Regions from separate parts of the Synechococcus sp. WH 8101 genome, predicted to be linked through region 1. Evidence: predicted binding sites of a transcription regulator. Region 1 holds the regulator's gene; the other holds the start of a gene.
The links. The regulator HrcA, encoded in region 1, represses chaperone genes, less so after heat shock. The targets are predictions, from matches to a motif close to TTAGCACTCNNNNNNNNNGAGTGCTAA.
Positions count from the first base shown of each region.

Region 2: groES (co-chaperone GroES) is a predicted target of HrcA. The motif match lies at 5,800-5,826, and genes of this name have one in related genera.

Region 1 covers NZ_CP035914.1:2,397,308-2,412,527, reverse strand. Annotated here, with positions in the region: gene rsmH (16S rRNA (cytosine(1402)-N(4))-methyltransferase RsmH) at 1-689, shown strand, start outside; gene SynWH8101_RS12855 (tetratricopeptide repeat protein) at 689-1,921, shown strand; gene SynWH8101_RS12850 (DUF456 family protein) at 1,918-2,454, shown strand; gene SynWH8101_RS12845 (hypothetical protein) at 2,441-3,196, opposite strand; gene SynWH8101_RS12840 (cysteine desulfurase family protein) at 3,261-4,433, opposite strand; gene SynWH8101_RS12835 (hypothetical protein) at 4,459-4,992, shown strand; gene SynWH8101_RS12830 (response regulator transcription factor) at 5,027-5,779, shown strand; gene SynWH8101_RS12825 (RluA family pseudouridine synthase) at 5,776-6,804, shown strand; gene bchM (magnesium protoporphyrin IX methyltransferase) at 6,768-7,481, opposite strand; gene SynWH8101_RS12815 (N-acetylglucosamine-6-phosphate deacetylase) at 7,514-8,680, opposite strand; gene purE (5-(carboxyamino)imidazole ribonucleotide mutase) at 8,744-9,277, shown strand; gene SynWH8101_RS12805 (AI-2E family transporter) at 9,334-10,383, shown strand; gene cysC (adenylyl-sulfate kinase) at 10,364-10,996, opposite strand; gene SynWH8101_RS12795 (translation initiation factor) at 11,042-11,368, opposite strand; gene trpB (tryptophan synthase subunit beta) at 11,502-12,758, shown strand; gene SynWH8101_RS12785 (heat-inducible transcriptional repressor HrcA) at 12,766-13,764, opposite strand; gene SynWH8101_RS12780 (rhodanese-like domain-containing protein) at 13,803-14,165, opposite strand; gene SynWH8101_RS12775 (DUF3352 domain-containing protein) at 14,240-15,220, shown strand, end outside.
Region 2 covers NZ_CP035914.1:2,113,002-2,128,221, reverse strand. Annotated here, with positions in the region: gene SynWH8101_RS11390 (aminopeptidase P N-terminal domain-containing protein) at 1-1,000, shown strand, start outside; gene SynWH8101_RS11385 (calcium:proton antiporter) at 1,024-2,211, opposite strand; gene SynWH8101_RS11380 (TIGR01548 family HAD-type hydrolase) at 2,178-3,005, opposite strand; gene SynWH8101_RS11375 (30S ribosomal protein PSRP-3) at 3,066-3,569, shown strand; gene atpC (ATP synthase F1 subunit epsilon) at 3,706-4,107, opposite strand; gene atpD (F0F1 ATP synthase subunit beta) at 4,179-5,642, opposite strand; gene groES (co-chaperone GroES) at 5,881-6,192, shown strand; gene groL (chaperonin GroEL) at 6,280-7,914, shown strand; gene secG (preprotein translocase subunit SecG) at 8,033-8,263, opposite strand; gene gpmI (2,3-bisphosphoglycerate-independent phosphoglycerate mutase) at 8,275-9,903, opposite strand; gene pyrR (bifunctional pyr operon transcriptional regulator/uracil phosphoribosyltransferase PyrR) at 10,041-10,610, shown strand; gene SynWH8101_RS11335 (ferredoxin-thioredoxin reductase variable chain) at 10,594-10,815, opposite strand; gene SynWH8101_RS11330 (hypothetical protein) at 10,871-11,713, opposite strand; gene SynWH8101_RS11325 (Hsp70 family protein) at 11,801-13,435, opposite strand; gene SynWH8101_RS11320 (hypothetical protein) at 13,475-13,759, shown strand; gene SynWH8101_RS11315 (DNA-directed RNA polymerase subunit omega) at 13,790-14,017, shown strand; gene SynWH8101_RS11310 (DUF1818 family protein) at 14,014-14,394, shown strand; gene SynWH8101_RS11305 (DUF2811 domain-containing protein) at 14,721-15,032, shown strand; gene SynWH8101_RS11300 (hypothetical protein) at 15,020-15,220, opposite strand, start outside.

The sequences.
Region 1 (15,220 bases):
AGCATCTGCTGCCCTGCGCGGAGAGGGTGCGCATCGTTGCCACCAACTTCGCCACCTACCGGCCGGAGGAGCCCGTGGCGCTGCTGCTGGCGGACCTCGGCGTCAGCAGTCCCCAGCTCGATGTGGCGGAGCGGGGGTTCAGCTTTCGCCACGACGGTCCCCTCGACATGCGCATGAATCCAGAGGGTGGGGCTGAGACGGCGGCGGAGTTGATCGCGCGGTTGGAGGAATCCGACCTGGCCGATCTCATTTACGCCTATGGCGAGGAACGCCTGTCTCGTCGGATCGCCCGGCGGATCAAGGCTGATCTGGCGGCCCAGGGGGCCTATGCAGGCACGGCCTCCCTCTCCTACGCGATCGCCGGCTGCTACCCACCCAAGGCCAGGCGTGGGCGGATCCATCCGGCGACTCGCACGTTTCAGGCTCTGCGCATCGCCATCAATAATGAACTGGGGGTGCTGGACAAGCTGCTGAGCGCCGCTCCTGATTGGCTCCAGCCCGGAGGGCTGCTGGCGATCATCAGCTTTCATTCCCTCGAGGATCGGCGCGTGAAAACGGCGTTTCTCCAGGATGAGCGTTTGGAGCGGATCACCCGTCGCCCCTTGGTGGCTTCTGAGCAGGAGCAGGAACGGAACCCGCGCAGTAGAAGCGCCAAACTGCGAATCGCCAGGCGCCGTAGTGAGTCGTGATGACAGGCCCATCCCTGCCGGCGTCCTTTCTTGGCTCGATGGCGTCTGCGGACGCGGCCCTGGGCGAGCGGATCGCCCGAGGCTGGTTGTCGTTTTGCCCGGGAATGGCGCTGGTTGGCGAAGCGGCCGAGCGCGTCGATGTGATCCCGCTGCAACTGTTGGCCGCCCTTGTGGAGCTCACCGCGCAGGTGCCTGACGCACAGGAGCGTGCCATGGCTCGCCTGCAGCAGTGCCAAGCCCAGCGACAGCGGTTGGATCCCTGGGGGCAGCAGCTGCTGGAAGCCGGTCTGCTCTGGAGTGCTGGCGCTCTGGGCTCGGCGTTGCGGCGGCTGGTGGATCTGGCGGAGCGCGCGCCGGACGGTTTGCTGGTGCTCAAGATCGCTGAGTGGCTCACCTATCTCCGCGGTCAGGAGCTCCACGGCCCTGCCCTGCTCGATCTGACCCTCATCCTCGAAGCCAGTCATGGCACCGATCCCGACTGGTTGGCGATTCATGCCTTCGCGCTGGAGCTCTGCGGCTGTTGTCCCGAGGCGATCGCAGCGGCCCAAACGGCCATCGGCGCCCGCAGCCTCAACCCCTGGGCCGACCACGCGCTGCTGCATGCCTGGCAACGCCAGGGCGATCTGGATCGGGCTCTGGACTGGGCCGGGCAGCGACGGGCCAGTTGGGCGGAGGCCTTGCCGGCGATGCGGCTGCACAACCGCTGGCATGCCGCCGTCCTCTCCCTGGAGATGGGGCAGCCGGACCGGGCGATCCATGTTCTGGCGGAGTTCCGTGGCGAAACGGGCACCGGCCCCCTCCTCGATGCGATCGCCCTCGGCTGGTGGCTTGATCTGTCTGCAGAACCCCAGGAGACGCTCTGGTCTGCGCTGGTGCCGCTTGTGCAAGAGCGTCTTTGCCTGCCGCTGATTCCTTTCATCGCCTGTCATTACGCCTGGTGCCTCGGGCGAGCCGGGCAGCAGCAGGACCTGGAGACCCTGCTCGACCATTGCCGCGATCAGGCTCGGGTGGCCGGACCGGAGGCGGGGTGGTGCTGGCGACCGGCTGGGCTGACCCTGGTGGAAGCGGTCGGGGCCGCGGCCTGCGGCCGGCGGGCGACAGCCTGGGAGCTGCTGGCGCCAATCCGTGGCTGGATCGATCACGCCGGCGGCAGTGATGCCCAGGCGCGGGTTCTCCATCAGACCGTTCGCAGCCTGGAGCGAACCCGTGCTGGACAGGATGGGTTGCCATGACGGTGGAAGGCTTCTGGTGGCTGGCCCTGCTGGTGCAGTGTCTGGCGCTTCCTGGCACCCTGCTGCCCCTGTTGCCAGGGCTGATCTGGCTGCCGATCGGAGCGGCGCTGTGGTGGTTGGCAGCGGGCTGGTCGGTGGCCTGGCCCGCTGTGGTGCTGGCCCTTGCCGTCTTCGGCCTCGGACTCAGCGCCGATGTGGTGGCTCTCACCCTGGCGTCGGCCCGCCTCGGTGCCAGCCGTTGGGCTCCAGTGGCGGCTGGGGTTGGTCTGTTGCTGGGCCTCGTGGGCCTGTTGCCAGCGCTCCCCGTGGGTGGGCCGGTGGTTGGTGCCCTGTTTGGCCCTTGGCTGGCAGCGGCTGGAACGGAAATGGTGGTGTGCCTGCGGTCAACCCAGCCCATGGGATGGCCGCAGGCGATGAAGCGTGGTGCCGTGGTCGGTGTGGCGGTTGTGGCGGGCCTGCTGGTGAGCCGCGTGGCTCAGGTGTTGCTAGCCCTTGTCGGAATCGCTGGGTTTGTGGCGCTCAGTTTCCGCTGAGAAGACCGGTCTGATCCTCGTTGCCGAACAGTTGGCGGTAGGCCGCTGTGGTGATGCAGGCCACCACAGGTGCAGCCACCAGAAGTCCAACGCCGCAGAGCAGGGTGCCGATCACAATGATCACGGCATCAACGATCAGCAGCAGCACCACCCACCACCAGGATGGGTCGACCACATCACGGCCGCGCTGCACGGTTTCAAATGGCCCGCGCTGCTCGAGCAGGGCCACATAGGGCAGAAATTTCTGATTGACAGACAGGTAAATGAACAGGATCAGGCCCACGGCGGCGGGGATCCAGAGCAGCACCTGGTTGAGCTGGGCGAGACCGAAACCCACCAGTCCGCAGATGATGGCGATCACCAAGAAGACGATGCCAAGGGCAATCCAGCGCACAAACAGGCGCCCGGCCGCGGCACCATCCCAACGGCTGAAATCAGCGAAGGAGGGTTTGCCCCCATCGAGCGCAATCCAGGAGCCCCGCACCATCCCAGTGACGCCCCAGAGGCTCACGATCCACGAACCGACCAGGGCCACGATCGTGAGGATGACTCCGCTGATCCCAACCGTGGTGTTGTCGCCTCCGCCCGTGGCGGCATTGCCGATCAGTTGAAACACCACCGAGAGCACCCCCACGATCAGGGCGAACAACACGAAGGGCCAGGGGGCCTTGGTGAAGGCATTCCAGCCGTCTTCAACGGCTTTGAGAACGTGCAGCCTGGTGCTGACGGGAGTGTCGGCCATGCTCTGGGGCAATGCGGATCTGGGCGGAAAGTAGCGGGTTTAACTGTTTTTTTCAGGTTTCCTGTCACAACGCTGACGCGCGCAGCCTGGTGACCGTTTCGGCAATCGCTGCAATGGCTGCGTCAATGTCATGCTCCGTGGTGGCCCAACCGAGGCTGAGTCGCAGTGAGGCCTCAGCCTCCTGGCGGCTGCGGCCGAGTGCCATCAACACATGCGAGGGTTCGCCGCGGCTGCAGGCGGAACCGCTGCTGCAGACCACATGCCGCCGCAGGTGCTGATGCAGGCGGCTGCCGCTCACCCCTGGGATGGTGATGTTGAGGTTGTGGGCCAGGCGCTGCTCCAGGTTGCCGTTGCAGAGCAGATCCGGTAGGGCGGTCCGTAGGCCCATCCAGAGCCGGTCGCGCCACTGTTGCAGCCGCTGCATGCGCCGGTCTTGATCGCGCAGGGCCAGCTCGGCGGCTGTTGCGAAGCCCACGATCAGGGGCACGGGCAGCGTCCCTGGTCTCAGCCCCCCCTCCTGGCCTCCGCCCCATTGCAACGGTTCGATCGGCAAGGCAAGGGGGCGCACGAGGGCGCCGACGCCCTTGGGGCCGTAGATCTTGTGGGCGCTGAGGCTGGTCAGATCGATGTTGAGCGCATCGGGCTCAAAAGGCATGGCTCCGAAGGCCTGGGCACCATCGCTGTGCAAGGTGATGCCCCGCTCCCTGCACAACCGGCCCAGGCTTGCCATCGGCTGCAGCACGCCGATTTCATTGTTGGCTGCCATCACGCTCACCAGCTGGGTGTCGTCGCGTAGCGCCGCTTCCACCTGGGCCGGTTGGAGCAGACCATCCTCAGCCGGTGTGAGCAGGGTGAGCTGAAAGCCCTCCCGTTCCAGCTGGCGCAAGGGATCGAGAACGGCGTGATGTTCTGTGGCCACGCTGATCAGATGGCCGGGTCTGCTGCGTCGACGCGCCAGGGCGCGTGCATGGCCGAGCAGGGCCAGGTTGTTGGCCTCCGTGGCGCCGCTGGTGAAGACGATCCGCTCCGGTGTCACACCAAGGCAGCGGCCCAGACGCTCCCGAGCCTCGCTCACGGCAGCGGCGGCCAGGAGCCCGAGGCGGTGCTGGCGGCTGGAGGGATTGCCCCACTGCTCACGCCACCACGGTGCCATCGCTTCGATGACCTCGGCGGCGCAGGGGGTGGTGGCCTGGTAGTCGAGGCAGATCGGATCCGTTTTGGCCGGGCTTGGCAGCATGGTGTGGCGTTTGCTCCTGATCGGGATGGACACCGTTTTCCGCCTCTGCAGTCTGGGCCTGGCTGCCGGGCTCTCGCTGAGTGCCCTCTCCGTGGGGGCTGGCCCTGCGGAAGCGATCGAGCGGGGGGAGCTGCTGGAGCAGATGAAGCGCATGCGTCCCGCCGATCTGATCGTGCTGGAGACCAAGCCGATGGCTGGTGGCGACTACACGCTGGCGATCTTTGCGATCAAGGGTGACGACTCGGATCCGGATCTGCGTCGCTACAAGCTCTGGAAGGAATATCCCAACGATCTGGTGGTGCCCACCGAATCGGTGAACTGCAGCACCACGGAGCCCCTGCGGGTCACCCGCGATCAGGAAGCGATCTACATCCGCCGCCTCAACCCGGGCGGGGTGGTGAACGACAGCAACCGGGAGGACCATCTCGTGTGGTGGGCGGCCTGCGTGCCTGCCGAGGCGGGCAAGGACCCGGCGACGCTGGCCGACCAGGCACGGCAACTCGGTTACAGCGGTTTGCTCACGGAAACCACGGAAACCCTGCGTGTGCCAGGTCCCTGACGCTTCTAGATTTTCGCCAGTGCAGCATCCGGCCATGACGACTCCCCGTCCTGCCGATCAGGAACCGCCGGCAAACGCGGAGGCGTCCCAGCCCACCCCCCGCCTGCTCCTGGTCGATGACGAACCCGGCTTGCGCAGCGCCGTGCAGGCCTACCTCGAGGACGAGGGCTTTGACGTGACCACCGCGGTGGATGGCGAGGAGGGTTTCGCCAAGGCCCAGCAGTTGTTGCCCGATCTGGTGATCAGCGACGTGATGATGCCCCGTTGCGATGGTTACGGCTTGCTCAGTCGCATGCGCGAGGACGAGCGTCTGGGCGGCACCCCGGTGATCTTTCTCACCGCCAAGGGGATGACGGCCGATCGCACCCAGGGATATCTGGCCGGCGTGGATGACTACATCCCCAAGCCGTTTGATCCCGAGGAACTGGTGGCACGCGTGCGCAATGTGGTGCGGCGTCAGGACCGGCTCTTGGCCGAAGCGGCTCGCTTCGCCGATGCGGATGTGGGCCAGATGGCGCGGCAGATCAACGAGATCCGTTCGATGCTCTCTGGAGCGGCGGCGGAGGCGGTCGCTGCGGCGGAGGCGCCGCAGCTGAGCTTCACGCCACGGGAGGCGAGTGTGTTGCAGCTGGTGGCGGAGGGGCTGATGAACAAAGAGATTGCCCGCCAGTTGGAAACCTCGATCCGCAATGTCGAGAAATACGTGAGCCGGTTGTTCATCAAGACCGGCACCTCCAGTCGCACCGAGCTGGTGCGCTTTGCCTTGCAGCACCGCCTGGTGGAGTGAGTGGGGCTGGCCCGGCGGGGCGCGTTCTGCCGGCATGGCGACCGGCGGCGTTCAATCGAGGCTGGATTTATCGCGATCGTGTGGCCGCTGGTCAGTCGGGCCAGCTGCTGAGTGCGTGGCTGGCGGCCCGCTACCGCCACTCCTCTGCTGCGATCTGGCGGCAGCGGTTGCAGAGCGGCGAGCTGGGCCTCAATGGCCGGGTGCTGCAGGGGGATGTCGTGGTCGCCGCTGGCGATCGGATTCGGTGGCATCGTCCCCCCTGGTGCGAGCCGGCGATTCCCGAGCACTGGGAGACCCTGCACGACGATGGCGATGTGTTGGTGATCAACAAGCCCTCGGGGCTGCCGGTGATGCCGGCCGGAGGCTTTCTGGTGCATACCCTCAGCCATCAGCTGGTGCTGTGGAGCCGGGAGCAGGGGGAGCCGCTGGCGCCCAAGCCGGTGCACCGGCTTGGGCGTTTCACCTCCGGCCTGTTGGTGTGTGCCCGCCGGCCCGACAGCCGCGCCTGGCTGAGTCGGTTGCTGCGCGACAGCACCGCGGACGGCGCCCCCTCGGCCTGTCGCAAGGTGTACCGCGCCCTCACGGAGCCTCTGCCACCCGACTGGCCCTTGGGTGAATCCCGCGAGGTCACCGTTGCGATCGGTCGGCATCCCCATCCGTTGCTGGGGGAGATCTGGTGCGCCGCCGATCCATCGGTTGCCAAGGCGCTGCCCTCCCGCAGCTGCTTCACCCTGCTGGAGCGGCGGTCGGGGGGCTGCCTTGTGGAGGTGGCGATTGCCACGGGCCGCCCCCATCAGATCCGCATTCATGCCGCTGCCATTGGGGCGCCGTTGGCTGGTGATCCGCTTTACCTGCCTGGTGGGGCCGCTTTTGATCAGTCCCTGCCAGGGGAGGGGGGCTACCACTTGCATGCCCATCGGTTGCGGTTGGCCTGTCCGGATGGAGGCCTGCTGGAGCTGGAGGCGCCGTTGCCCGAGCCCCTGCGCGATCAGGCTCGTTTGAACTCAATCAAGCGGGAGAAATAGAACGGGGCTTTGTTCAGGCTGCGGCGCATCGGTTGAAAGCCGCAGGCCATCGCCGCCCTCACGATGCCTTCTTCTCTGAGGGTGTAGGCACGGGTGGTTTTGCTCGGCCCGGGGAACAGCTGGCCGATCCCCTTGAGCAGGGCCAGCAGAGGGGTGTAGGGGGCAAAGCTCACGATCAGGCGTTCTTCGCAGAGGCTGCAGAGGTGGCGCACCATGGCCTCAGCCGGGGCCTGGGGGTAGTGGATAAACACATCCAGGCAGCACACGGTGTGGAAGGAGCCGCTGAGGCTGTCCAGATCGGACGTATGGAAGTGGAGTGTGTCCATGGCCAGCCCCGCCTCCTCCGCCCGTCGTTTCGCCTCCTGCACCATCGCCTCGGAGATGTCGCTCGCTTGGATGGAGCCAGCTCCCATGGCCGCCAGGGGCAGGGCGAGGCTGCCGACGCCGCAGCCTGCATCACAGAAACTCACGTCGCGGAACACGCCGCTGGTTTGGATCCAATGCAGCACTTCATCCACCGTTTTCTGGTGGCCGATGCGGATGTTCCGCTGCACTTTGTTCACATCATCGCTGTCGCTGTAGATGCGGTTCCAGCGATCGAAACCAGTGGATTCGAAGTAACCCTTCACCTCCTGTTTCTCGGCCTTGGTTTGCTCCAGCAGCTGATCGGGGGCCATCAGGGTGAACGGGCGGGCAGATCGGCGGGATCCTAAGCAGCGTGTAGCCAGTGCAGATCACCATTTGGTCCGGCGCTCCAGCGCAGAAGGTTGGCGAGTGGCTGGTGCAGCAAAAGGCTGCGCCAGGCGATCGCGTCCGCGTCTGAGCCCGCGAGCACTGCTCTCGGCGCCAGGGTGGCGGCCCAGATCGCCCCCTCACAGTCGCCACCCCAGCGCGCCAGGCGCCGCACACCTTCCAGCAGCGGCAGGGTCACCCCAGCCAGGGTGCCGTCCTCGAGGCGGCAGGTGCCGTCCTGCACCAGCAGCACCCGATCATCCCAGCGGTGGCGCCCTTCGCTGAGGCCATAGGGCGCCAGGGCATCGCTCACCAACACCAGCCGGTCGCCCGCGAGACGCTGCAGCAGCACCGCCATCGTGGCGGACACATGCACACCATCGGCGATCAGACCGAGGGCCACATCGCCACGGCGGCAGGCTTCGCCGACAGGTCCGGGCGAACGGTGATGGAGGCCGGCCATGGCATTGAAGCTGTGGGTGAGCATGGCCACACCCCCGTTGAACGCGGCATTGGCCTGGTCGGCATTGGCGGCGCTGTGACCGAGTGCCACCGCAATGCCCAGCGCCCGCAAGCGTTCGATCACCGCTTCAGCGCCCGCCAGCTCCGGTGCCAGGGTCACCAGGGCGATCTCATGCTCGAAGCCGGCGATGCGTTGCTCAAGTGCTTCAAGGCTCGGCGCGCAGAGATGCTCGCGTGGATGGGCCCCCCGGCGCGCCTCCGCCAGAAACGGACCCTCCAGATGGGCCCCGAGCAGGCAGCAGCGCTGGGGTTGGTGCTGCTCGCGCGCCTGCCGCAGCACCGCCAGCGCCCTGCGCAGCGGCTCCACCGCACAGGTCACCAGGGTCGGGGCGATCGCTTCCACACCGTCGCTCCAGAGTTGGTCCAGCAACTGCAGCAGCCGAGGCAGATCCGCTTCCGTCAGTTCCGGGAAGGCCAGTCCGAGGCCGCCATTGATCTGAAGATCCACGCCCATCGGGCTGAGCCAGTCACCGTTCCAGCTTTGGCCGCTCAAGGCCGCCCGCTCCGGCATGGGACCCAGGGCGTCGATGCAGCCCGCTGCATCCAGCTGCAGCCACCACAGCGTCGGGCTGGAGGCATCACCCGGTCGGCGGGGCAGTCGCACATCGGTGATCCGTTGCATGGGGCCTGACCGGCAGCGGTGGGTGCGACACGATGACAGTCTCGCTTCATTGACGACAACGCCATGGCTACGACTGCACCCCAGGTGGCGGTGATCATGGGCAGTGATTCCGATCTGCCCACCCTGCAACCTGCTGTGGAGGTGCTGGAGCGTTTGGGTGTGGCGGTGGAGGTGCGCGTGTTGTCGGCCCATCGCACGCCGTTGGAGATGGTCGACTTTGCTCAGCAGGCCAGGGATCGCGGCCTGCGGGTGATCGTGGCCGGTGCCGGTGGTGCGGCCCATCTGCCCGGCATGGTCGCCTCCCTCACCACCCTGCCGGTGATCGGCGTGCCGGTGCAGAGCCGGGCTCTCTCCGGTGTGGATTCACTGCATTCAATCGTGCAGATGCCCGGCGGGATTCCCGTGGCCACAGTCGCGATCGGTGGTGGCCTCAATTCCGGCCTGCTGGCGGCCCAGATTCTCGCCACCACCGATGGGGAGCTGACGCAACGCCTGGCCGACTATCGCCAGGCGTTGCACGCCACGGTGGTGGCCAAGGATGCGCGCCTCCAGTCGATCGGAGCCGCCCGCTATCTCGAGGCGATGCCAGGACGCTGACCGGCCCTGCCAGCTGTGGTGGCCTCCCCTCACAATGGCCCAAGGTGCGAATGCGCATGGCCTGGCCCAGCTGGTTGCGGTGGGGGTTGGCCCTGCCGCTGCTCACCCTGAATCTTTATGTGCTCCGGCAGTTGTTGCTGCCGCTGGCGCCTTTTCCGGGGCTGTTTCTCACCGCGGCCCTGATCGCCTTTCTGCTCGACATTCCCAGTCGCTGGCTCAACCGCCGCGGCCTGCCGCGCTGGTTGGCGATCCTGATTGTGACGCTGGTGACCGTGGGTGGCGTGGTGCTGGCCGGCATCACCCTGGTGCCTCGCCTGATCGACCAGCTCGCCCAGCTGATCAATGCCCTCCCCGGCTGGCTGGTGGCGGCGGAGGCCTGGGTTAATCGGCTGCAGGATTTGGCGGCCTCCCGCGGCTTGCCCAGTGAATTCGGTGATCTGAGCAGCGATCTGCTCACTCGGGTCAGTCGGGTGGCCAGCCAGCTCAGCCAGCGCTTGCTGGCGATCCTGGGAGCCACCCTCGGCATCACCATCAACACCGTGATCGTGCTGGTGCTCGCGGTGTTCTTCCTGCTGGGAGGCGATGCGATCACCGCCGGTCTGGCGCGCTGGCTGCCGGAACGTTGGCGTCAGTTGGTGGTCAGCACGATCACCCGCACCTTCCGGGGCTATTTCGCCGGCCAGGTGTTGCTTGCTCTGATCCTCAGCGCTGGTCAGATCGTGGTGTTCACGGTTCTCGGCATCCCCTACGGCGTGCTGTTTGCGGTGGTGATCGGGTTCACCACCCTGATTCCCTACGCCAGTGCCCTCACCATCGTCGCTGTCAGCGCCCTGTTAGCGGTGCAGGATCCGCGCACCGGGCTGGAGATCCTTGCGGCCGCGATCGGTGTGGGCCAGGTGGTGGATCAGGTGATCCAGCCCCGCCTGATGGGCAGCATCGTTGGCCTGCAACCCGCCTGGCTGCTGATCGCCCTCCCCCTCGGGGCCAGGGCGGGCGATCTACTGGGGGTGGGCGAACTGTTGGGCCTGCTGCTGGCGGTTCCGGTCGCCAGTTGTTTCAAGACCCTGCTCGATGCCTGGGTCGATTTCAGGACTGAGCCGGAATGATGCCCTGCTGAATCAGGTGATGCACCACCTGATTCACGCAGGCCTCTAGATCGCTGCTGCCGGTGTCGACCTTCAGCTCGGGCTGTTCCGGTGCCTCATAGGGGCTGGAAATGCCGGTGAATTCCTTGATCTCCCCAGCCCGGGCCTTGGCATACAACCCTTTGGTGTCGCGCTGCTCACAGGTTTCCAGGTCGGCGGCGCAGTGGATCTCGATGAAATCGCCGGCGCTCACAAGCTGGCGGGCCCGGTCGCGATCGGCGCGGAAGGGAGACACGAAGGCGGTGAGCACCACCACGCCGGCATCGAGGAACAGCTTCGCCACTTCGCCGATGCGACGGATGTTCTCCTCCCGGTCTGCATCGGAGAAGCCCAGGTCTTTGCAGAGACCGTGTCGGATGTTGTCACCATCGAGCACATAAGTGGCCAGCCCCCGCTCGAACAGGGCCTGATTCACCGCATTGGCCAGGGTGCTCTTGCCGGCACCGCTCAAGCCGGTGAACCAGAGGATGGCGCTGCGATGGCCGCGCTGTTCAGCCCGGGCGGCCCGATCGACCGAGGCGTGATGCCAAACGATGTTGGTGGCCTTGGGGGTCTCGGCGCGAGCAGCGGTCATGGCGAGGGGCGATGGCGGCCCGTCATTGTTGCCCAGCTTGAGGCGTCAGCCGCCGGCGCGCTTGGGCCGGTAGCCCTCCTTGCTGAGAAGCTCCAGCACCAACTCCACCTGATCGCCCTGAAGTTCCACGATGCCGTCTTTCGCCGTGCCGCCACTGCCGATGCGGCTTTTCAGCGTTTTCAGAAGGGTCTTGAAACCGGCCGCATCGAGCTCGAGGCCCCGGATCACGGTCACGGTTTTGCCGCCCCGGCCCCCCCGGGTCGGTTGCACTCGCACCATCTGCTGGCTTTTCGGCGTGGAGGCCTTCGCCGGGTTAGGGGCGCGCGCCAGGCTGTCGGCGCTGCTGAATTCCTGCCAGCCTCCCTTCGGCATCCTCGAGATCCCAACCCTGCCCATCCTGCCGTTTCCGGGATCGGCGCCAGACCGCCCGTGACTCACGGCATCGCCTGATCGCCTGCTTACGCTGACCCCACGCTTCAACGATCGTTCCGCGGTCGGCTGCTCCGTGACCAGCACCCTGCCTCCCAAGCCCACCGACGCGGATCTGGCCGTGAGCTCCAGGCCGAGCCCCCTGGGCCGCTTCGGTCGCTTCGGCGGGCAATACGTGCCAGAAACCCTGATGCCGGCGCTGGCCGAACTGGAGCAGGCCGCGGCGGAAGCCTGGAAGGATCCGGCGTTCACCGATCGTTTCCACCACCTGCTGCGCACCTATGTGGGGCGCCCCAACCCGCTGTATGAAGCCGAACGGCTCACGGAGCATTACCGCCGCAGCGAGGGTGGCCCGCGCATCTGGCTGAAGCGCGAAGACCTCAACCACACCGGCGCCCACAAGATCAACAATGCCCTCGGCCAGGCCTTGCTCGCCTTGCGCATGGGCAAGAAGCGGATCATCGCTGAAACCGGTGCCGGCCAGCATGGTGTCGCCACCGCCACCGTCTGCGCTCGCTTCGGCCTGGAGTGCGTCGTCTACATGGGCGCCGAAGACATGCGCCGGCAGGCCCTGAATGTGTTCCGCATGCGCTTGCTGGGCGCCACGGTGCAGCCCGTCACCGCCGGCACCGCCACCCTCAAGGACGCCACCAGCGAAGCGATCCGCGACTGGGTCACCAACGTGGAGACCACCCATTACATCCTCGGATCGGTGGCGGGTCCCCATCCCTATCCGATGTTGGTGCGCGACTTCCATGCCGTGATCGGTGAGGAGACCAAGCGTCAGTGCCATGAGGCCTTCGGTCGCAACCCCGACGTGCTGGTGGCCTGTGTGGGCGGGGGCTCCAATGCCATGGGGCTCTTTCACCCATTTGTGGGCGACACCGACGTGCGTTTGGTCGGCGTGGAAGCTGCCGGAGATGGTGTCGACACGGGCCGGCACGCCGCCACGATCACGGAAGGCCGGGTGGGGGTGCTGCACGGGGCGATGAGTCTGCTGCTGCAGGATCAGGACGGTCAGGTGCAGGAAGCCCACTCGATCAGCGCGGGTCTGGATTACCCCGGTGTCGGGCCGGAGCACAGCTATCTGCGCGAGATCGGACGCGCCGAGTACGGCGCCGTCACCGATGCCCAGGCTCTCGATGCACTGCAGCTGGTGAGCCGCTGTGAGGGCATCATTCCCGCCCTGGAAACCGCCCATGCCTTCGCCTGGCTGGACCAGCTCTGCCCCACCCTGCCGGAGGGCACCGAAGTGGTGCTCAATTGTTCCGGGCGAGGCGACAAGGACGTGAACACCGTGGCCGAGAAGCTGGGGGACGCCCTCGGCGGCTGACGCGCCTTCAGGACAGCAGGCGCTCCAGGGCTCGAGCCACGGAGCGAGCCGCGGCCAGACCCGTGGCGTAGGCCATGCGCATCGGTCCGATCAGGGCCACATGGCCGATGCCCTCACTGCCGCTGCGGTAGGGCGCCTGAACCACTGAGAACTGCTGCAGGGCTTGTTCCGGATGCTCTTCGCCGATCCACACCCCCCGTTCGGGCGGATGGTCCGCCGGCACCAGGGCGCCCGGTCGTTGGTCCACCAATTCGAGCAGGGGCCGCACCAGGCTGCTGTCGATACATTCCGGCTGGGCGATCAGACGGGAGACCCCATGGACGAGAGCGGACGTCTCTTCCGCTTGTTTCAGCTGTTGGTGGCTGCTGATGGCATCCTCGAGCACCCGCCCGAAGGGCTGGAGCTGCAGGGGCAGGCTGTTCCAGTCCAGACTTCCATCCGTGCTGCTGTCGAGCTGGCGGCGGGTCCAGGTTTCCATGGCCTCCAGCTGGTGCCCTGAGCCATGGGGGAGGCGCAGATTCAGGTGGCTGGCCTGGTTGCTGCTCTCCACAAGCATCACCAGCAAGCGATCGCCGCTGCACACCAGTCGCACCGCCTGCAGGCTCGGCGTGCTGCGATGGGGTCGGGTGATCAGGCTCATCAGACCGGTGAAGTCGGTGAGTCGCCTGGCCATCTGCTGCAGCAGATCATCGAGCGCCGCCCAACGCAGGCTGAGCTGGGTGAGTTCGTGTTCCAGGTGCTGGGCGGCGGCACCGGGTTTCGGCAGCAGGCAATCCACGTAGTGGCGATAGCCCCGGGCGCTGGGAACCCGGCCGGCGGAGGTATGGGGTTGGGTCAACAGCCCCCGCTGTTCCAGGGCCCCCATCGCCGAACGCACCGTGGCGGAGCTGGCTTTGAGGCCGAAGCGCTGCACCAGGGTGCGGCTGCCCACCGGTTCGATCGTGTCCACGTAGTGATGCACCGTGGCCCGCAGGACCTCCTGTTGTCGGTTGGGGAGGGTGTCCACGGCAGCCCGAGCGTCAGGGCGATGGTACGGGCGGCGTGTCAGTAGCGGGGGACGTTTGGATCCACGTCCACACTCCAGGCATCGATCCCGCCCTCGAGATTCCAGACGGTGCGCTGTGGATCCCTGGCCAGCAGCCAACAGCCGAACTGCCAGCTGCGCACCCCTGCATGACAGAGCACCACGAGGTCAGCGTCCTCGCCTAGCAAACCTGGCAAGGCGGGCAGCCAGCGTTCCGACTCGCTCAGGGGCAAGTGGATCACGGGGTGGGGGAAGGGGGCGAGCGCCAGTTCCTGCTGCTCGCGCACATCCACCAATCGCAGCGGTTGCTCACTCTGCAGCCAGAGGCTGAGATCCCTGGCAGAGAGCGGTTTTGGGCGTGCGTCAGGTGTGAGATCGGTCATGGCTGAAGTCTGGTTGCTCCTGGCAAGGGTCGGCGGATGGACAAAGATGACGGCACGTGACCGCTCGCCGGCCCATGAAGGCCCGCCCATTTCTGCTCGCCGTTGCCCTGGCGGCCTTCGTTCTGCTCGGATCTGCCCTTGGCATCGGCTGGGCGATGGCCCGGCAAAGTCCGATCCGCCTCGTCGATCGCCCCCTCGCCTTGCCGCGGGCGGCCCGTTTTGTGCCCAGGGATGCGGCCCTCAGCCTGCATTGGCTGGTGGATCCCGCCCGTCTGCCCGCCTATGCCGAAGCCGTGGCGCCCATCGGTCAGCGACGTGCGGTGCGGGAGGGGATGACCCAGCTGCGTCAAGGGGTCTTCGCGCTTGCCGGGCTTGATTTCGAGGCGGAGCTGGCCGATTGGCTCGGGCCCCAGGTGAGCGTGGCTCTGCTGGAACCACGGGGATCGGATCGAGCGACCGGCTGGGTGTTGGCCTTGGCCAGCCGTGATCAGGATGGCGCCCGCCGCTTCCTGCAACGCTTCTGGCAGACCCGCAGTCTCGCTGGCACCGACCTGCAAATCAGCCGCTACCGCGGCATTGGCGTGATCAGTGGGCGGGGGGCGCTACTCGGTCGTGATCCTCAGCCGATCGCGACGGCGCTGATCGATGACGACCTGCTGCTGCTCGCCTCGGGCCGGGGTGCTCTGGAGCAGGCCCTGGACAGTTCCCAGCTGGATGCCGTGCATCAGCTGGGTGATCCGCAACTGCAGGCTCAGGTGCAGGAGCTCGGTCGGGGTGTGGCGCTGCTCACCGCCAGCCCGCAGGCGCTCGAGCAATGGCTCGGCCTGCCGGCGGCCGTGAGCCAGCGCGGTGATCTCAACGGCATGGTGGCGGCCCTGAAGCCTGAAGGAGCCGACCTGCAACTGGATGGCCTGCTCCGTTTCCGAGCGCCTGTGGTGCGCTCTGTGCGCGCGAATGCCGATGGCCACGCTCTGATCCAGGCTGCCGGTGGCCCGGCTGAGGCCCTGGCGGTGCTGGAAGCACCGGCGAACCTGATGACCACAGCCAACGACCCC
Region 2 (15,220 bases), 280 kb from region 1:
ACAGCGGCTGCCGGAGTATCTCAAGGGTGCGGAGGGCATCGCCTTTCGGGTCGGGCGGCACCCCGCCGTGGAACCCCTGGTGCTGAAGGCCTGGGCCCAGCAGCTGGATCGGGCGCCGCGCAGCGGTGCGGCTGCCCTCGGGTTGGTGGCTCCCTGCCCAATGCTGCATCGGCTGCGATTGCGCAAGGAGCCGGAGGAGCTGGTGCGTCTGCGGCAGGCCTGCTGCATTTCGGCGGAGGCCCATGAGCTGGCCCGCGCTGCTGTGGAGCCGGGGATGGGCGAACGACAGGTGCAGGCCCTGATCGAACAGCATTTTCTCGCTGCCGGGGCCCGCGGGCCGGCCTACAGCTCGATCGTGGCCGGTGGCGACAATGCCTGCGTGCTCCATTACATCGACAATCGGGATCTCTTGCGCGACGGGGATCTGTTGCTGATCGACGCGGGCTGTTCCCTTCCCGATTACTACAACGGCGACATCACCCGCACTTTTCCAGTGAACGGGCGCTTCCGTGCGGAGCAGCGGCAGTTGTATGAACTCGTGTTGTCGGCCCAGGAGGCCGCAGTGGCGGCGGTGCAACCGGGTGCGACCGCGGAGGATGTGCATCAGACCGCCCTGCGGCAGCTGGTGGAGGGTTTGCTGGAGCTCGGTCTGCTGTGTGGCGAGGTCGATGGCGTGATTGAGCAGGGCGCCTACCGCCACCTCTACATGCATCGCACCGGCCATTGGCTCGGGTTGGATGTGCACGATGTGGGGGCCTATCGCCTCGGTGAGCATCCGGTGGAACTGGAGCCGGGCATGGTGCTCACGGTGGAACCGGGGCTTTACGTGAGCGATCGCTTGCCCGTGCCGGAGGGGCAGCCGGCGATCGAGGAGCGCTGGAAGGGCATCGGCATCCGCATTGAAGATGACGTGGCCGTGCGCGATCGCGCTGAGGTGGCCTGCGGCTATGAGGTGCTCACGGCCGCAGCCGCCAAGAGCCTGGCGGCGATGGAGCGCTGAGGGGCGATTCCACCATCTGGCGATCACACAACCTGCAGGGCAACCCACACCACCCCCACGGTGAGCAGCATCAGGCCATCCAATTCGCTCACCCTGCCGCTGATCGGGCGCACCAGCACCAGCGTCAGGGCCAGGAGCAGCGATTCCATCGGTTCGAGCCCCAGCACCACATCGGTGTGAATCCATTCGCCGAGCATCAGCACGGCTGGAACGGTGAGGCAGAGCGTCGACAGTGATGAGCCGTAGAGGGTGTTGAGGGAGCGCTGCACCTCGCCGCGGTTGGCGGATTGAAAGGCATTGAGCGCTTCTGGAGCCACCACCAGCACACCCACCAGCAGCCCGCCCAGGGAGCTGGGAAGCCCCAGATCGGTGATTCCGGTTTCGATCAGCAGACCCATGGATTCGGCGATCAGCACCAGCACCACCAGGCCGATCAGCATCAGCAGACCGTGATGCAGCGCAGGGCTGGATCCGGATCCACCCTCAGGCGCCTGGGACGTTGTCTCCCGGCTGAGGGCCAGTTGCTCAGGCATCTCCATGAACAGGTTGCGATAACTGCCCACCTGGAAACGCAGGAACGCGGCATAGAGCCCCAAAGACACTGCAGTGAGCAGCCAGTTGATCGGTACGGAGTAGTTGGCCTCGCTGCTGTCGGTGCTGAAGTTGGGCAGGATCAGCACCAGCACACTCATGGTCGTGATCAGGTTGATGTAAGCGCTGCTACCGCCCTGATTCAGCGAGGCCATGTCTTCCAGCTGCATGGGCACGGTGCGGCCCTGTTTCTGGAACCGTGCCGCCAGGATCAGGCTGATCCCTTTGACGCCGGTGAGCACGATCATCAGCACGGAAAACATCGAGTCGCGCGCCAGGGTGGGGTTGCGCTCACCCGTGAGCATCGTGCTGGAGACGAGGGCCAGTTCAATCACGATCACCGATCCGGTGAGCACCAGGGTTCCCAGGGGTTCGCCGAGGTGTTCCGCCAGGTGATCGGCGTGGTGGGCGATTCGGCGGGCGAGCAACAGCACGCTCAGGCTGAGCAGCAGCAGCCCGCCCAGTACCAGCGCGGAGTTCTGAAGCACCAACCAGTCCAGAACATGGCTGACCTCCAGAGTCACCAGCAGGACGGTGCCGATCAGCAGGGACCACTCCCTGCGCAACACGCTCCAAGGCATTCCGTTCATGGCGCTGATGGCGATTCCAGAGCGTGACACCAGGCCAGGGCGGCCGTGGTGCTGGGCAGCACCCGATCCGCACCCGCATCCTGCAGGCGTTGTTCGTAGTGGCGTCGCGCTGAGGTCTGCTCCGCTCCATGCAGATGGGGTGGTGCCACCGCCAGGCTCACGAAGGTCTGGTCTGGGCAACGTTCGCGTGCCTGAACCACCGTCTGCACGTCGGCGACGGTGTCGCCCAGGTAGGCGATCGGGGGGCTGCCGGCACCCAGGGGCGCCTGAAGAAGGCTCTGGGCCAGGCGGAGCAGGCCAGTGGGATCCGGCTTGTCGGGGGCATCGCCCATGGCGATTAGGGGTGGAGACTCCAGCCCCAGCCGCTGGCTGAGCAGAAAACGGGCTGAGGGGGGCTCAGCGCCGCTCACGAAGCCCCAGGTCACGGCCATCGCTGTGAGGTTGCTGAAGAACTGCCGTTCCACCAGCAGGGGTTCATCGGTGATGTAACCGGTCCAGGCACGGGGATCGCCATCCGGCTGGTCGCCGAAATAGAAACGGCTGAACACCTCCACCAGATCCGGTCTGGGTGGCAGGGTGAAGGCGTTGTTCCCACCAGCCTGATCCTGGCGCCGTCGCAGCAGCTCCAGACTGGCATCCCAGTCGTTGTTCCATCGCCCCTCTCCTTTAAGGGCATCGATCACTCCTGGCTCCGGTCGCCAGCCGCAGTAGTGCTCCACGGTCGCCTGCAGGGCGCGCCGATAGCTGCCGGCCACATCGCGGACCACGCCATCGATGTCAAAGAGAAGAAGGCAGCGGGGCCGATCCTTGGGACGGTTCAGCAAGGGTGATTGCGGGTGGCTGGTAGGTTAGTTGTTTGTCCTGATTTCTTGAGCGCTGACACCATGACGGTTTCCGAAGGCGCTGCAGCCGACCAGGAGGTCGCGACCGCAGCACCAGCAGTCGAATCGGCTCCCGAACCTGCGGCGGCCGAGCAGGCTCAGGAGGCCACGGAAGGCCGTCCGGTGATGCGGGGAGGCAGTGCGGCACTGGCGTCCGCCACGATTGATGCCGATGGTGTTCCCTCCGGTTACACCCCCAAAGCGGACGAGGGGCGCTTTCTGCTGAAGATCCTCTGGCTTCCCGACAACGTCGCTCTGGCCGTTGACCAGATCGTGGGCGGTGGTCCGAGCCCACTCACCTCCTACTTCTTCTGGCCTCGCGAGGACGCCTGGGAAACCCTCAAGACCGAGCTGGAGGGCAAAAGCTGGATCACGGACAACGAGCGTGTCGAGGTCCTGAACAAGGCCACCGAGGTGATCAACTACTGGCAGGAAGAGGGCAAGGGCAAGAGCCTCGAAGAGGCCAAGCTCAAGTTCCCTGAAGTCACCTTCTGCGGTACCGCTTGAGTTTGGATTGCCATTGCCTCTTGGGCATACATCGACCAAGTCATCACCGCCCGTTCGGGCGGTTTTTTAATGGCTGATCGCAACTGCTGATCGCGACCCAAGGGCAAAAAAAATCTCCCCGGAGGGAGATTGGACTTTATTTGGCTGCCTGAACGCGGGCGCGGGCTCGATCGAGGGTCTGCTGTGCCTTTACCTTCTCTGGAGACGGTGACTGACCTTCCATGCGAGTCACGGCCGCTCGGGCTTGCTCCAGATCGGCTTCAGCTTCACTGGCATTGATGCTGCTGCCTAGTTCGGCCGAATTCACGAGCACCGTCACTTCATCGGCTTCCACTTCGGCAAAGCCTCCCATCAACGCGATGGATTGCCAGCCATTGGTGTCGCGGACGCGCAAGACTCCCACATCCAGTGCCGCAAGCAACGACACATGGCCGGGGAGGATGCCGAGTTGACCGGTGGTGCTGGGGAGGATCACCTCATCAGCACGTCCATCAAAAACGTTCTGGTCTGGGGCCAGAACGCGAAGGGTGAGTGACATGAACCTTGAATCGGAGGGGTGAGCAGGCGAGGGATCGCAATCAAGGGGTGTGCATCACACCCCCCGACCGATCACTTGGATTCAGCGTTGATCTTCTCAGCCTTGGCTTTGACCTCGTCGATGTTGCCAACGAGATAGAAGGCCTGTTCAGGAAGGTGGTCGAGCTCACCGGCCAGGATCTGATTGAAGCCAGCGATGGTTTCTTCGAGCTTCACATACTTGCCAGGCATGCCGGTGAAGATCTCAGCCACGAAGAAGGGCTGGGAGAGGAACTTCTCGATCTTGCGGGCGCGATCCACGGTGCGGCGATCGTCTTCGGACAGTTCGTCCAGACCCAGAATCGCGATGATATCTTGCAATTCCTTGTAGCGCTGCAGGGTGGACTGCACAGCACGGGCGGTGCGGTAGTGCTCATCACCCACCACAGCCGGTTGCAGCATGGTGCTGGTGGAGTCGAGGGGATCCACAGCCGGATAAATCCCTTTGGAAGCCAGGGCACGGTTCAACACCGTGGTGGCATCGAGGTGGGCGAAGGTGGTGGCCGGTGCCGGGTCTGTGAGGTCGTCAGCGGGGACGTAGACCGCCTGGATCGAGGTGATCGAACCTTCCACAGTTGAAGCGACGCGCTCTTGCAGGGCGCCTACGTCTGTGCCGAGGGTGGGCTGATAGCCCACAGCGGAAGGCATGCGACCCAGCAGGGCGGACACTTCGGATCCAGCCTGAACGAAACGGAAGATGTTGTCGATGAACAGCAGCACGTCCTGCTTGTTCACATCACGGAAGTGCTCAGCCATGGTGAGAGCCGACAGGCCCACGCGCATGCGAGCGCCGGGGGGCTCGTTCATCTGGCCGTAGCAGAGAGCCACCTTCGACTTGGAGAGGTCGTCGGCGTTGATCACACCGGAATCCTTGAATTCCTCGTAGAGATCATTGCCTTCGCGGGTGCGCTCACCCACGCCACCGAACACGGACACACCACCGTGCTCCTTGGCGATGTTGTTGATCAGCTCCTGAATCAGCACGGTTTTGCCGACACCGGCACCACCGAACAGGCCCACCTTGCCGCCCTGGCGATAGGGCGCGAGCAGGTCGATCACCTTGATCCCGGTCTCGAACACCTTGGGCTTGGTTTCGAGTTCGGTGAGTTTGGGAGCTTCGCGGTGAATCGGAGCTGTGGCAGTGGCGTTCACCGGACCCTGTTCATCAACGGGTTCGCCAAGCACGTTGAAGATGCGACCGAGGGTGGCTTCACCAACGGGAACCGAGATGGCGGCACCGGTGTCGACTGCTTCCATGCCACGCACCAACCCGTCGGTGCTGCTCATGGCCACGGCGCGGACGCGGTGATCACCCAACAGCTGCTGGACCTCGGCGGTGAGTGCCACCTGCTGACCGGTGGCATTGGTGCCCTCAATCCGGAGCGCATTCAGAATCTTGGGCAGCTTGCCGGCTGGAAATTCCACGTCCAGAACCGGGCCGATCACCTGACGGACAACACCCTTGGTACCGGCGGAGGCGGGAGCAGCAGCGGCCATAAGAAAGGAGGAGTTCGAGGGAACGGAGAGCAAGATCAATGCCCTGGAGGCATTCCCTTCCTGAGCGGCGCAACCATACCACCGCAATGGCGGTCGAGGCTGGGTTCGGTCACCCGCACGCCGAGGTGCTGGCGGAGGCCTGGATCAGAGGCATAGGTTGGCACTCGTCGGCCCCGAGTGCCAGCTCGTGCCGGCCCGTGGCGCCTCGCGCCTCCTGTTCCTGCTCCTGCATTCACCCATGGCAGCTGTTTCCCTCAGCGTCTCCACCGTCAAACCCCTTGGAGATCGCGTTTTCGTCAAAGTGTCTGAGTCGGAGGAGAAGACCGCCGGTGGCATCCTTCTGCCTGATACCGCCAAGGAAAAGCCCCAGGTGGGCGAGGTGGTCCAGGTGGGTCCCGGCAAGCGCAACGACGACGGCTCCCGTCAAGCCCCGGAAGTGGGCGTGGGCAACAAGGTCCTCTACAGCAAGTACGCCGGCACCGACATCAAGCTCGGCAGCGATGAGTATGTGCTGCTGTCTGAAAAAGACATTCTCGCCGTCGTGGACTGAGGGTTTTGCCCCACAGGCTTAGCCCTCGCGGCGAAGGCCTGATCGTTTGACTGACCGTTTTCACATCCTCTTTTATTTCCGCCTCCCATGGCCAAGCGCATCATCTATAACGAGAACGCCCGTCGCGCGCTCGAGAAAGGCATCGACATTCTGGCCGAGTCTGTGGCCGTGACCCTCGGTCCGAAGGGTCGGAACGTGGTGCTCGAGAAGAAGTTCGGTGCTCCCCAGATCATCAACGATGGCGTCACCATCGCCAAAGAGATTGAGCTGGAAGATCACATCGAGAACACGGGTGTGGCCCTGATTCGTCAGGCTGCTTCCAAGACCAACGACGCCGCCGGAGACGGCACCACCACCGCCACCGTTCTGGCGCACGCCATGGTGAAGGCCGGTCTGCGCAACGTGGCCGCCGGTGCCAATGCGATCACCCTCAAGAAGGGCATCGACAAGGCTGCCGATTTCCTCGTTGGCAAGATCAAGGAGCACGCCAAGCCGATCAGCGACAGCAACGCCATCGCCCAGGTGGGCACCATTTCCGCCGGCAACGATGAGGAAGTGGGTCGGATGATCGCCGACGCCATGGACAAAGTCGGCAAGGAAGGCGTGATCTCCCTGGAAGAGGGCAAGTCGATGACCACCGAGCTGGAGGTCACCGAGGGCATGCGTTTCGACAAGGGCTACATCTCCCCCTACTTCGCCACCGACACGGAGCGGATGGAAGCCGTCCTCGACGAGCCCTACATCCTTCTCACCGACAAAAAGATCGGTCTGGTGCAGGATCTGGTGCCCGTGCTCGAGCAGATCGCTCGCACCGGTAAGCCCCTGCTGATCATCGCTGAGGACATCGAGAAGGAAGCGCTCGCCACCCTGGTGGTGAATCGTCTGCGTGGCGTGCTGAATGTGGCTGCCGTGAAGGCTCCCGGCTTCGGAGATCGCCGCAAGGCCATGCTCGAAGACATGGCTGTGCTCACCAATGGCCAGCTCATCACCGAAGACGCCGGCCTCAAGCTCGAGAACGCCAAGCTCGAGATGCTGGGCACCGCCCGTCGCGTGACCATCAATAAAGACACCACCACCATCGTGGCCGAAGGCAACGAGGTGGCCGTGAAGGCGCGCTGCGAGCAGATCAAGAAGCAGATGGACGAAACCGAGTCCACCTACGACAAAGAGAAGCTCCAGGAGCGTCTCGCCAAGCTCGCCGGTGGTGTGGCTGTGGTGAAGGTGGGTGCAGCCACCGAAACCGAGATGAAGGACAAGAAGCTTCGCCTCGAAGATGCCATCAACGCCACCAAGGCGGCTGTTGAGGAGGGCATCGTCCCTGGCGGCGGCACCACCCTGGCCCATCTCGCTCCTGCCCTGGAGCAGTGGGCATCTGGCAACCTCAGCGGCGAAGAGCTGATCGGTGCCAACATCGTGGCAGCGGCCCTGACCGCTCCTTTGATGCGCATCGCGGAGAACGCTGGCGTCAACGGTGCTGTGGTGGCAGAAAACGTGAAGGCCAAGCCCTTCAACGAGGGCTACAACGCAGCCAACGGCGAGTATGTCGACATGCTGTCTGCCGGCATTGTCGATCCCGCCAAGGTGACCCGCTCCGGTCTGCAGAACGCTGCCTCCATCGCTGGCATGGTGCTCACCACCGAGTGCATCGTGGCCGATCTGCCTGAGAAGAAGGAAGCAGCTCCTGCCGGTGGCGGCATGGGCGGCGGTGACTTCGACTACTGATCGACGACTCCGCAACCATCAACAGTTCACCCCCGCTGCGGCGGGGGTTTTTTCATGATGATTGTTTCATTCGAACCGCTTGGCTCTTGCATGGCGCGAAGTCTGGCGCCGATGCACGTCAGCGCAGCCAGCCAGCACTCAGGATCACCGCCAGGCTGAGGAAGATCGCCAGGCAGGTCCAGGTGAAGCGGTTCAGCGTGGCTTCAGCGCTGCTGGCGCTGGTGAACATCGAGCTGCCGCTGGCAGCCAGCCCTCCCATGCCATCGCCCTTCGGGCTGTGCAGCAGCACGAGCAGGATGAGCAGCACGCCGCTGCCGATCCAGATCCAGGAGAGAACGGAAGTAAGCATGAAATGGGGGATCAGACGGGTTGGGGCAGGCGGGAGCGCGAGGCGACGGCATCGATCGCTTCAATCAGGCTCGCACCCGACATGGCGTCGGGCTTGGGCAGATCAAGCAATTGCAGCAGCGTTGGCGCAATGTCAGCGAGGCCACCGTTGTCACGCAGCTGGATCGCATTCCCCAGGCCGGGCACCTTGCGCCGCTCCCCTTCCACCAGAATCACCGGCACCGGATTGGTGGTGTGGGCGGTCCAGGCCTGACCATCAGGGCCCTGCATTACTTCAGCGTTGCCATGGTCGGCGGTGATCAGCATCGTGCCACCCATGCGGCCCACCGCATCCAGCAGGCGGCCGATGCAGTGATCCACTTCCTCGATCGCTTCGGTGGCTGCGGCCATCACGCCGGTGTGCCCCACCATGTCTGGGTTGGCGTAGTTGATCACGATCAGGGAATACATACCCTTCTCGATGGCGGCAATGCAGCTGTCGGTGAGGCTGGCCGCGGCCATGGCGGGAGCCTGGTCGTAGGTGGCTACCCGCGGTGAAGGCACCAGGTGACGATCTTCCCCGTCCAGCGGTTGTTCGATCCCCCCGTTCATGAAATAGGTGACGTGGGGATATTTTTCCGTTTCAGCGGTGCGGTATTGCTTCAGGCCGTGCTCCGCCACCACCTGACCGAGCAGCTGATCGAGCGATTCCGGCGGGAAGGCCACAGCCACGGGCAAATCGGCTTCGTATTGGGTGAACGTCACCACGTTCAGCTTGGGGCGATGCCCGCGCTCAAAGCCATCAAAGTGCTCGAGACAGAGCGCCTGAACCAGTTGACGGGCCCGGTCAGGGCGGAAGTTGAACACCACCAGGCCATCCCCATCGCGCAGGCACTGATCCTTCAGGCGCAACGGTTCGAGGAATTCATCCGTGGTGCCTTGGGAATAACTCGCTGCCACCGCTTCGGCGGCGCTCAGGCCGCTGCTGGAGAGCGTGGGATCGGTCAGCAGGGTATGGGCCTTGCTGGTGCGCTCCCAGCGATGATCCCGATCCATGGCCCAGTAGCGACCGCAGAGACTGGCCAGTTCGCCCACACCGCAGGAGTGAATCGCCTCTTCCGCCTGGCGGATGTAGCGGGGCGCACTGTCGGTGGGGGTGTCGCGACCGTCGGTAATCGCATGAATGGCCACGCGCTCCAACCCTTCGGCGGCGGCCCAGCGCAGCAGGCCGCAGAGATGATCCACGTGGCTGTGAACGCCTCCATCGGAGCAGAGCCCGAGCAGATGGAGCGTGCCGCCGCTGCGGCGCAGGTCTGCGGCCAGCTGCCGCAGAGCCTCTCGCTCCCCCAGCTGACCGTCGCGCACGGTTTCACTGATGCGCACCAGCTCCTGGCGGATGATCCGACCGGCTCCGATCGTGAGGTGGCCCACCTCTGAGTTCCCCATCTGCCCATCCGGGAGACCCACATGGGCCCCGCTGGCTTCGATCAGAGCATGGGGATAGGCGTGCCAGAGCGCATCCATCACCGGTGTCTGCGCGCTGCGGATCGCGTTGTGATCCGATCCTTCCCGATATCCCCAACCGTCCAGAATGGTCAGCACAACAGGGGCGATGCCGCCTGAGTGACGAAAGCTCTTCTCACTGGTGTTCGGCACGTTCACTCCGCAACGATCAGTTCTTAAGGGCTTCTCCAGATTCAAGTTACCGCGAGGCCCATCCTCTCGAGTCTTGAACCCTGCATGCGTCAGCTTTCGCCCATGCCTCGGCCATACACTGAGCGCCAACCGAGCAGTTGAGAATGGCCGGTTCTTTTGAATCCGATCGGATTGAGATTCTCTCGGCCCAGGAGCTGGCACGCACACTGGCCCGCCTGTCATCGCAAGTGCTGGAAGTGGTCGACAGCATCGATGATCTGTTGTTGCTCGGCATTCCCACCCGTGGTGTTCATCTCTCCAGGGTTCTGGCCCGGCAGCTGGAGGATCTGACGGGTCGCACCATTGCCCAGGGCACGCTGGATCCCACCTTTCATCGCGATGATCTCGATCGGGTTGGCACCCGTCTGGTGCAGGCCACCGATCTCCCGATGACTGTCGAGGGCCGCACGGTGGTGCTCGTTGACGATGTGATCTTCACGGGTCGCACGGTGCGGGCTGCTCTGGAAGCGATCCAGACCTGGGGGCGGCCGTGTCGCGTGCTGCTGCTGGTGATGGTGGATCGCGGCCATCGTGAACTTCCAATCCAACCCGACTTCTGTGGACGGGTTGTGCCGACACGACGCACGGAGACCATTGAGCTGCGCTTGCTTGACCTCGATGGTGAGGAAGGTGTGTATCTGCGCCGTGACGAGTCGGTCAGTTCAGCGCAGTGAGTTCGTCTTCCCGGAAGTGGGCTTTGTAGCGCCCGAAGGCCACCACCACCGGCAAGGTGGGGCTGATTGGGCGGCCTTTCCATTCCCCGAGCAGGCTCACCACCTCACCTTCCTGCCCCTGCAGATCGAAGCCTTCACCGCGGTGCTGGGGGTGGTTGTAGACCACGACGCTGGTTGAGACCGTCACTTTGTCTCCCGCTTGCATGGGTCCGTCGTCGCTGGGGCGCATTGTGTCATGCACCAGGGGGCGTCTGCCCTGATCAGGGCCTGCGGCAGAGGCTTTCCGGCCCGTCTTCGATCACCGTGCCACCCACATCGGCGCAGCCTGAGATGAAGGCCTGCCAGGGATCCATGCCCATCCGAATGCGTTGTTGCACGGCAGCGTCGAGTTCCGCCTGGGGAACGGTGTGGGCCGGCAGCTCACCGTGGCTGTGGTGCTCCTCCCGATCGCGGAGCGCATCGATCGAGGCCTCCACCTTGGTTCTCTCGGGAAGAGCTTTGCGCTGCCACCAGGGATGGTCGAGCTGATTGAGCAGTGAGAGGGCTTCCCACCATTTCTGGTCTTGCACCATCTCCAGCAACCGCTCATGGTTGAGGCGGTTGCGGTTCCAGGTTTCCCTCAAGCTGTCGCTGAGGCGCGTGCCGGGGCGACCATCCCCTTGCTCGACCGGTTGGAGCAGGGTGATGGCGGCATCGAGATCGCCTTCCCGGAAACGGAGAAGCGCCTGATTGCGGAGCTGATCGCGCCAAAGCATCAGACGTTGGCGATCCTGTTGTTGTTCGCTGCTGCTGCCGATCGCCGAATTCACCAGCTGTTCCTGGAGGCGCAGGGCTTGCGATCGGTCGCCTTGCTCCCAGGCCAGTTCGGCCTGGCGGCGGCGACAGGTCGCCTGTTCGCTCGGAGCTTTCTGCCCCAGCCAGCGCAGCGCCGCAAGCTGTTCGCTGTAACGGAGGCAGGCCTCCAGGTCGCCCCGCTGGGCGGCGTCACGCAGGCGAAGGGGTAATTGCTGTTCCCACCAGTAGGCGACACCACAGAGCAGGGCGACACCTCCCAGGGTCAGCCCGAGCCAGTAACGGGGCAGGGTGTGGCGGCGCAGCGCCAAAGCGATCAGGCGGAATCACCATCTTTCTATGTAGAGGTGCATCGGTTCTGATTGTCCTGTGGACGGACGCCTCACCGCACGGTCCCCTCATCTCACGGTGCCGAGGACGAGCGACGGCAGGGCCTTGCCGTTGCGGAGATCCTCGATCTCCACGCGCAGCTGAGATGCATCGTCGAGAGACCAACGCAGTCGCAGGCAGTCTTCCCCTGCTGTTCCCGCTGGCTGGAGCGGCACGGCGACAGGGTCGCCATCCCAGGCACGGATGCGGGGGGCGCGATCACTGGACTGCAGGGTCGGCAAGCCGTGGCGGAACACCACGTCGTGGTGTGCGACCACCTCGGGTTCCCCCAGCACAAGCTCCACCTGTCTCTGTTCGTCACATCCTGCGGCGAGGACGATCTCCAGGGGCGTGGTGGTGGGCCAGGTCTGTCCAGCCATGAACAGCGGGTGCCAATGATGGCGGTTGCTGCGTCGGTCCCAGCAGCGCAGGGAGACACCGTGACGCAGCACGTCCCGGATCTGAACACCCGGGGTCAGGGCCAGGGCACCACGGGCGACCGCCTCCACCGGGGCGGGAGTGAGCAGGGGAACGGGCCTGGTGCGTCGTTCCAGCCAGTCGCGCAGAAGGGGCAGTCGAGCGCCGCCTCCAACCGCCATCACCCCCTGAAGGTCCTCCAGGTTCACCCCGTGGCGGCGGCCGCCGGCGAGGGTCTGCTCCAGCAGATCATCCAGGGCTTCAACCAGGCCGCGCTCATGGAGCAAACGGTTCAGTTCCTCTCGGTTCAGACGCAGCTCACAGGGCGCCGCACCATCGCCGGCGACGGCGAGTTCCGTGACGGTGGTCTGCCCATCGAGGTCAGGGTCGCTCAGGCGGCATTTCAGCCGCTCCGCCGCATTGAGCAGGGCCATCGGCAACACGCCCTCAGCGGTAGGGCTCGCGCCTGTGAGGTGATCGAGGATCCAGTGGTCCAGATCCCTGCCGCCCAGGCGCAAGCCTGCTTTTCCCAGCACCTTGGCGCAGCGAAGGGCCTGACGACTGTTTCCCAGCATCCGGCCGTTGAAGCGCAGCAGCTGGGCCAGAGGCGCTGCCCGTCCTTCGCCCCCCTCTAGGGCCACCAACGCCATGTCGATGGTGCTCCCCCCCAGATCCACCACCAGCAGCTTGGAGCCGGGAGGTAATCCCGCGCCGAGGGCCGCTGCCGTTGGCTCATCCACCAGGGCGATGGCGTCGACGGGCAGCGCCTGGCAGGCACGCACCAACCAGTGGCGATAGCCGCGGTAATGGTCGATCGGCGCTGTCAGCACCAAGCGGTGCACGTTCAGTCGGTTCGGTAGGCGACGCCAGATCTCTGCCAGTAACCGTTCCGCCGCCTCCTGCGCCGAGAGATTGCGGCGGGCCTCGCCTGGTTCTGGGCAGCTGCCTGCGATCGAGCGTTTGAAATCCCTGAGCAGTTCCGGCCCGTCCCAGGCATTCAGGCCACTGTCGATCACCTGGCGGCCCACCAGGGGGTGGGGGTCATGGCTGTCTTTGAGCCACAACAGGCTGGGAACTTCGCCTGGTGTGCGGCTGATCGGTGGCAGATCGACCGGTTCCAGGTGCCTGGAGCCATCCGCCTGGAAGGCCACCACGGTGGTGGTGCTGCCGAGGTCGATGGCCAGGGTGCCGCTGCGGGGGGAAACCTGAAGGTTTTCTTCGTCCGCCGGGGGGGGATCCGCTGCCATGGGCAGGTTGGAGAAGTGGTGAGACTAAAGAGGATCGGTATGGACCGCTTGCAGCGTCTGGTGTTGTCCTTTTACCGCGAGGAGCCGCTGCTGGAGGCGAAGCTCGAACCGCTGCGGGATTGCAGGATCTCGCGCAGCTGGGGCAGTGTTCGGATCGAGTGCCTTGATGCCAGTCATCTCGAGGAGATCAGTGGTCTGTTGGAGCTGGTGCGCCGCCCCCTGGCGGCCATGGGGCTCGGCCGTCAGATCGTGCTCAGGGTTCCGGGGTCGTTGCAGCGCAGCTATCCCATGCACGTTCCCTTTCACAGCGACCTGCTCAATTAAGGTGAAAGATCAAGCTTCGGTTGATTGCGCGTGATGAGTGCCGGTGTCAGTGCCCAGGATCTCGCCAAACGGGGCGAAAGTCTGATCCGCCAGTCGAGTAATCGCTACCTCACCACGGTGCGCATTGCCTTCCGCGCCAAGCAGCGTCGTTTCGACGATTTCGATGGTTTGTTGGAGGAATCCAGTGTCAAGCCGGTGCAACGGGCCATTGTTGAACTGAGCGACGAGCAGGACCAACCTGACCTTCTGCCTGGATGATTCAGCGCGAGGGTCCGGGTTGGCGCCTGGCCTGGGATCCTGCCCGCCGTCGCTATCCCGTCTTGATTGGTGGTGAGGGATGGGCCTTTGAGTTGACCGGAGACGAGTGGCGCGAGCTTGTCTCCCTGATCACCGCCCTGGTGGAGCAGCATCGAGCGCTGGTCGATCAGTTGATGGCTGAAGAGGCTTTGAGCCTGGAGTTGGAGCGCTTGCCCTGGTGGGGGTGTCTCGATGGTGATCGCGATCAATGGGATCTGCGGGTGGTTCTGCAGGGCGACACCCTGGGGGATCGGGGCGTGGAGGGACACTGGCCGGCCCCCGCAGCCCAGGCGATGACGGCAGCGGTGAGAACGCTCTGGGACTCCCCGCCTTCATAAGCCCTACTGATCATTTTCTTGGTTTTGTTTTTCCACGGTCGACCGCGTGGTCTTGAGGGGCTTTTCCACAGGTTTTTGCGTGGAATGACGCGCCTGGGCTTCGGCTGTGGAAAAGTTGGCTTTCTGGCTCTGGCTCCCTTGACGGGCGGCGCGAGGCGACTTGTCTCAGGCTGTTAACCGCATCACAGGCCAGGAAAGGGCTTTGCGCCTGGAGTCTCATCGGGAGAACCGCTTGGAAGGGCGTCAAATTCGTCGCTTGACGTGGCCCTCAGGGTGTGGAGAACTAGTGAGCGTTTGAGGGGTCTGGGATGCGGTCAGTGCACGACATGGGGGTGGTGAACACCGGAGAGGTTGCGGAAGCGCGGGTGCCTGTGTCGGTTGGGGCGCCCTCAGGTCATCGAGCTCCCGCCCCCCAGCTGGCTGAAACCGCGACGGTGAGTTTTCAGACCGAGCTTCCCGAACCGCTCCAACAGGCCATGCGTCGTTTCATCGAGCGACACCCCAACTGGGACCACTACCGCCTGGTGCAGGCCGCACTGGCTGGCTTTCTGGTGCAGAACGGGGTCAGCTCCAGGTCGATCACCCGTCTCTATGTGGGCAACCTTTTTTGTCGACAGTCTTTGCTTCAGGACGCCTGAGTCCGGCAGCTGGCCATCAGTACCAAGGCACTCAAGGGAATGCTCACGAGCAGCCCGAGGCAGGCACCCATCAGTCCCACGGCATTGAGCCCGAGAAGAAGGCCGATCAGGGCCAGCACCTTGAGGCGGTTGCTATTCACCAGGCGCCTGCTGTGCTCCATGGCGGCCAGAGGTCGATGCCGGTGATG